2 regions of the Paenibacillus sp. V4I9 genome follow, and region 1 is predicted to be linked to the other one. Evidence: a T-box and tRNA genes for the amino acid it is inferred to sense, from the RefSeq annotation. Region 1 holds a T-box; the other holds one or more tRNA genes.
The links. The T-box of region 1 lies ahead of ileS (isoleucine--tRNA ligase). A T-box ahead of a tRNA ligase gene usually reads a tRNA of that ligase, here a tRNA-Ile.

Region 1 (3,282 bases):
TATCGGCTATTTGATCCTGTCATGGTTTCCTAATGCACGTGATAGCTTCGTTGGAGGACTCCTTGGGAAATTGGTTGAACCGTATTTAAGCCCTTTCCGGAAAATTATTCCTAGCATCGGAATGATTGATCTCTCACCAATTGTGGCCTTAATCGCACTGCGATTTGTGGTTATGGGGATTATGGCTGTTCTCGATTTCATTGTGGGGTTGTTCTAACATTGCCAAAAGAACTCTATGGTCATTTTCATTCGGATGAACACCATTTTGTCGATAAAGCCTGGGATTGGGTGGAACGGGCAGCTGAGCAGCATGCTGTGAAGCTAACGGATTTTCTAGATCCCAGACAAGCTTTTATACTGACATCACTCGTTAATCGACACCCAGATGTCCACTGCCGTCTAGATGGCGGATATTCGGCCGCCGAACGAAAAAGAGCTCTGATTGCCCCAGATTACCGATCTTTGGATGGGGAAGATATGGCGATGGCGGTCTTGTCCGTTTCTTCCGGAGACGGCAAATTTCTAACATTAGAACATGGAGATTACATGGGCGCCATTCTTGGACTCGGCATGAAGCGAGACAAGGTTGGCGATATTCATGTTATAGAGGGCGGCTGCCATTGTTTGGTTACCCAGGATGCTGCGGATTACCTGCATTTGAATTTGTCCCAGGTACATAGGGTTCATGTACAAACAGAACTGCTGTCTTTAGATAAGCTGGAACTCGCTCAAATACAATTGGACGAGCTGAACCTGTCTGTTGCATCAATGCGTATGGACGGGATTGTGAGCGATGTATTCAGGCTTAGCCGTGCTAAAATATTGGTTCCCATTCAAGCTGGCCGCTGCCGCGTCAATTGGAAGCTGGAGGAAGATCCTAGTAAGCCCCTTAAAGAGGGAGATATGGTGTCTTTGCAAGGATTTGGTAGATTCAAGGTGCTTGAAGTGGAAGGCGTAACGAAAAAAGGGCGAATTCGTGTGAAGATCGGCAAATTTGCATGAAAGTGGAACATTTATCCACGAACTTTGCAGGAATTGCTTATTTTCTGTCGAACTGATTCAGTATAGATGTGGGTTCAAACTAGCTTTCTTAGAAGAAAGCTCAGCTTATGCTTACGAAGTCAGTTTTGCTGCGCAAAACGCTAAGGAGGGGCACTGATGCCATTAACACCGCTAGATATACATAATAAGGAGTTTTCCCGCTCGTTCCGCGGTTATGATGAAGATCAAGTGAATGAATTCCTGGATCAAGTCATTAAGGATTACGAGGCATTGATTCGTGAGAATAAAGACTTACACAATCAAACGGTGACTCTGCAGGAACGTTTGGATCATTTCACGAATATTGAGGAATCACTTAGTAAAACGATTATCGTTGCTCAAGAAGCTGCGGATGAAGTGAGAAGCAATGCTAAGAAAGAAGCACAGCTGATCTTGAAGGAAGCTGAGAAGAATGCAGATCGGATTATTAACGAATCCTTGACGCGTTCACGCAAGGTTGCTTTGGAGATTGAAGAGTTGAAGAAACAAGCCTCCATTTATCGCACACGCTTCCGTACGCTGCTTGAAGCACAATTAGAGCTGCTCAACACGGAAGGCTGGCAAAGTATGCAGTTTGAAAATAAAGAAGAGTAGGAATCGATGATTAGGTTGCTGTCTTATTGACTATGCCTAACGAATTGGTTATACTCCTGTTAAATGTATCTCAGTAAAGCTATGACTGGAACGAGTAGGTCGAATTTAGCAGTGTCAGCGAATTAGGGTATTGGTGTGAGCCTAATCTCTGCAGCGTACCGAATATCCCCCAGGAGCGTCTCTTGAAGCGAGTAGAGAGAAACGGGTCATGCCGTTACACATGATCGAATGATTAAGCTTAAGTTCGATACGCCGTAAGGTGTATGTTCATTTGCTTTTTAACGAGGGTGGTACCGCGAGTTAAAGTTTCTCGTCCCTTTTGGGGATGAGAGGCTTTTTTTGTTTTTCTAACAACATAAAGTTTAAGGCAGGAATGGAGTGGTTGGCATGGATTATGGCAAAACATTAAATTTACTACAAACGGAGTTTCCGATGAGAGGCAATTTGCCGCAGGCGGAACCGAAAATTCAAGAACACTGGGAAGCTGAAGACATTTATGCCAAAGTGCAGGAGAGTCGCAAAGGCAGAACAAAATTCATTCTGCATGATGGACCTCCGTACGCGAACGGTGATATTCATATCGGACATGCGTTAAACAAGGTATTGAAAGATATCATCGTGCGATTCAAAACATTACAAGGCTTCGATGCGCCATATGTTCCAGGCTGGGATACACACGGATTGCCAATTGAGCAGGTGATTACGAACAGTGGGAAAGTCGATCGTAAAAAAATGACCGTCCCTGAGTTCCGTGAATATTGCAAAGAGTACGCCCTTCAGTCTGTTGAGAAACAGAAGAGCCAATTCCAACGTCTGGGTATTCGCGGTGACTGGAAGAATCCATATATCACACTGCAGCCGAATTATGAAGCTCAGCAAATTCGGGTTTTCGGCAAGATGGTACAAAAAGGCTTTGTATACAAAGGTTTGAAGCCTGTTTATTGGTCCCCATCTTCCGAAAGTGCACTTGCAGAAGCTGAAATTGAGTACAAAGAAAAAACCTCCACTTCCATTTATGTGGCGTTCCCTGTTAAAGACGGCAAAGGCAAGCTGCCGCAGGATGCCGCTATTGTGATCTGGACGACAACGGCATGGACACTGCCAGCCAACCTGGGCATTTCACTTCATCCTGAGTTCGACTATGCTGTTGTTCAAGCCGGTGGGAAGAAATATGTACTCGCACAAGGTTTACTTGCAGCTGCAGCTAAGGAAATTGGCTGGACCGATTACGAAGTGTTATCGACGGTAAAAGGCAGCGAGCTCGAGTTCGTTACGTGCCAGCATCCGTTCTATGACCGTGAATCGCTTGTGATGGTTGGCGAACATGTGACACTAGAAGCGGGTACAGGCTGTGTACACACGGCTCCTGGACATGGGGAAGACGACTTCGCAATTGGACAACGTTATAACATCGGAGTGCTATGTCCTGTAGATGATCAAGGGCATTTCACAGCTGAAGCACCAGGGTTTGAAGGCATGTTCTACGAAAAAGGCGGCAAGCTGATTATCGAGAAGCTGCAAGAATCAGGTCTATTACTTAAAGCTGGCGAAATTCAGCATCAATATGCCCATGATTGGCGCACGAAGAAGCCTGTTATTTATAGAGCAACAGAGCAGTGGTTCGCGTCTATCGATAAATTCAGACAA
Region 2 (3,282 bases), 4.4 Mb from region 1:
AGTAACTGCTCTTTGTGTGACGGTATAGGAGAAGAAAGCCCCGGCTAACTACGTGCCAGCAGCCGCGGTAATACGTAGGGGGCAAGCGTTGTCCGGAATTATTGGGCGTAAAGCGCGCGCAGGCGGTCAATGAAGTTGGGTGTTTAAGCCCGGGGCTCAACCCCGGTTCGCATCCAAAACTGGTTGACTTGAGTGTAGGAGAGGAAAGTGGAATTCCACGTGTAGCGGTGAAATGCGTAGAGATGTGGAGGAACACCAGTGGCGAAGGCGACTTTCTGGCCTATAACTGACGCTGAGGCGCGAAAGCGTGGGGAGCAAACAGGATTAGATACCCTGGTAGTCCACGCCGTAAACGATGCATACTAGGTGTCGGGGATTCGATTCCTCGGTGCCGAAGTTAACACAGTAAGTATGCCGCCTGGGGAGTACGCTCGCAAGAGTGAAACTCAAAGGAATTGACGGGGACCCGCACAAGCAGTGGAGTATGTGGTTTAATTCGAAGCAACGCGAAGAACCTTACCAGGTCTTGACATCCCTCTGAATACGGTAGAGATATCGTAGGCCTTCGGGACAGAGGAGACAGGTGGTGCATGGTTGTCGTCAGCTCGTGTCGTGAGATGTTGGGTTAAGTCCCGCAACGAGCGCAACCCTTGATCTTAGTTGCCAGCACTTCGGGTGGGCACTCTAAGATGACTGCCGGTGACAAACCGGAGGAAGGTGGGGATGACGTCAAATCATCATGCCCCTTATGACCTGGGCTACACACGTACTACAATGGTCGGTACAACGGGAAGCGAAGCCGCGAGGTGGAGCCAATCCTTATAAGCCGATCTCAGTTCGGATTGCAGGCTGCAACTCGCCTGCATGAAGTCGGAATTGCTAGTAATCGCGGATCAGCATGCCGCGGTGAATACGTTCCCGGGTCTTGTACACACCGCCCGTCACACCACGAGAGTTTACAACACCCGAAGTCGGTGGGGTAACCCGCAAGGGAGCCAGCCGCCGAAGGTGGGGTAGATGATTGGGGTGAAGTCGTAACAAGGTAGCCGTATCGGAAGGTGCGGCTGGATCACCTCCTTTCTATGGAGACTCGGTCTTGATAAGACCAGTCAAGTGTACGTAAGTACACAAATCGCTTACTCACTCGTGTTCAGTTTTGAAAGAGCAAGCCTCTTTCTGCAGGATGGTTAACACCATGTTGCACTCGTTTGGTGATGATGGCGGAGGGGACCCACGCGTTCCCATCTCGAACACGACCGTTAAGCCCTCCAGCGTCGATGGTACTTGAACCGCAGGGTTCTGGGAGAGTAGAACGTTGCCAAGCGAGCCCACGTCAAGCTTTCGAAGAAAGCTTTCTTCGAAAGCTCGTAGGTGGGTTTTTATTTTGGAAAGTTTCCCGAAAATGTATCATTTATGGGCCCTTAGCTCAGCTGGTTAGAGCGCACCCCTGATAAGGGTGAGGTCGGTGGTTCGAGTCCACTAGGGCCCACCATATAAGTTTATCCCATTATGGGGCCATAGCTCAGCTGGGAGAGCGCCTGCCTTGCAAGCAGGAGGTCAGCGGTTCGATCCCGCTTGGCTCCACCAATACCACATTTTAAGACAGAAATTTCCAAGAAATTTCGACTTGAAATGAAGTAATAAGATGTGATAAGATAACTTTCGCCGCTGAAATAGGGCAAAGAAAAGCGAATCACAGAGATATAAGTTGTTCCTTGAAAACTAGATAACGAAACAGTTGCAATTTACCTTTGCGAAGCTTAGGTCAATTGTCAACAAAACGTAAAGTAAGAACTTAGGTTGTGTGATTCTTTTGGATCATGCAAAAATCTTTAAAGTTTTTTCTAGGTTAAGCTAGAAAGAGCACACGGAGGATGCCTAGGCACTAGGAGCCGAAGAAGGACGTGGCGAACGACGAAATGCCTCGGGGAGCCGTAAGCAGGCTTTGATCCGGGGATGTCCGAATGGGGGAACCCAGCTGTGGTAATGCGCAGTTACTCTATTGTGAATACATAGCAATAGTAGAGGCATACCCAGGGAACTGAAACATCTAAGTACCTGGAGGAAAAGAAAACAAAAGTGATTCCGTCAGTAGCGGCGAGCGAAAGCGGAATAGCCCAAACCAAGGAGCTTGCTCCTTGGGGTTGTAGGACCTCGTTGTGGGGTTAGTTCGGTAGGCGAAGCGATCTGGAAAGGTCCGGCATAGAAGGTAAAAGCCCTGTAGCCAAAATCGAACGAAACCCCTAGAGGTATCCTGAGTACGGCGGGTCACGTGAAACCCCGTCGGAATCCGGCAGGACCATCTGCCAAGGCTAAATACTCCCTAGTGACCGATAGTGAAGCAGTACCGTGAGGGAAAGGTGAAAAGCACCGCGGAAGCGGAGTGAAAAAGAACCTGAAACCGTGTGCTTACAAAAAGTCAGAGCCCTCTATATGGGTGATGGCGTGCCTTTTGTAGAATGAACCGGCGAGTTACGTTCCCGTGCGAGGTTAAGCTGAAAAGGCGGAGCCGCAGCGAAAGCGAGTCTGAATAGGGCGCTTTAGTACGTGGACGTAGACCCGAAACCGTGTGATCTACCCCTGTCCAGGGTGAAGGTGAGGTAACACTCACTGGAGGCCCGAACCCACGCATGTTGAAAAATGCGGGGATGAGGTGGGGGTAGCGGAGAAATTCCAATCGAACTCGGAGATAGCTGGTTCTCCCCGAAATAGCTTTAGGGCTAGCCTCGGATGTTGAGTTGTGGAGGTAAAGCACTGATTGGGTGCGGGGCCCGCCAAGGGTTACCAAGTCCAGTCAAACTCTGAATGCCACAAACTTAAATCCGGGAGTCAGACAGTGAGTGCTAAGATCCATTGTCAAAAGGGAAACAGCCCAGACCATCAGCTAAGGTCCCCAAGTGTGTGTTAAGTGGGAAAGGATGTGGAGTTGCACAGACAACCAGGATGTTGGCTTAGAAGCAGCCACCATTGAAAGAGTGCGTAATAGCTCACTGGTCGAGTGACTCTGCGCCGAAAATGTAACGGGGCTAAACACGCCACCGAAGCTATGGCTTGCACGTATGTGCATGGGTAGGGGAGCGTTGTATGTACGTAGAATTCTGACCGTAAGGACAGGTGGAGCGCATACAAGTGAGAATGCCGGTATAAGTAACGAAAAGATCAGTGAGAATCTGATCCGCCGAAAACCTAAGGGTTCCTGAGGAAGGCTCGTCCGCTCAGGGTAAGTCGGGACCTAAGGCGAGGCCGAAAGGCGTAGTCGATGGACAACAGGTGGAAATTCCT

Region 2: it has a tRNA-Ile gene. The T-box ahead of ileS (isoleucine--tRNA ligase) is inferred to sense a tRNA for this amino acid. The anticodon was not compared.

What each region holds. Positions count from the first base shown of each region.
Region 1 covers NZ_JAUSZE010000001.1:2,626,498-2,629,779, forward strand. Annotated here, with positions in the region: gene QFZ81_RS11955 (YggT family protein) at 1-217, shown strand, start outside; gene QFZ81_RS11960 (YlmH family RNA-binding protein) at 220-1,002, shown strand; gene QFZ81_RS11965 (DivIVA domain-containing protein) at 1,159-1,635, shown strand; T-box leader at 1,708-1,956, shown strand; gene ileS (isoleucine--tRNA ligase) at 2,023-3,282, shown strand, end outside.
Region 2 covers NZ_JAUSZE010000001.1:7,053,484-7,056,765, reverse strand. Annotated here, with positions in the region: rRNA gene QFZ81_RS32530 (16S ribosomal RNA) at 1-1,080, shown strand, start outside; rRNA gene rrf (5S ribosomal RNA) at 1,208-1,324, shown strand; tRNA gene QFZ81_RS32520 (tRNA-Ile) at 1,416-1,492, shown strand; tRNA gene QFZ81_RS32515 (tRNA-Ala) at 1,512-1,587, shown strand; rRNA gene QFZ81_RS32510 (23S ribosomal RNA) at 1,848-3,282, shown strand, end outside.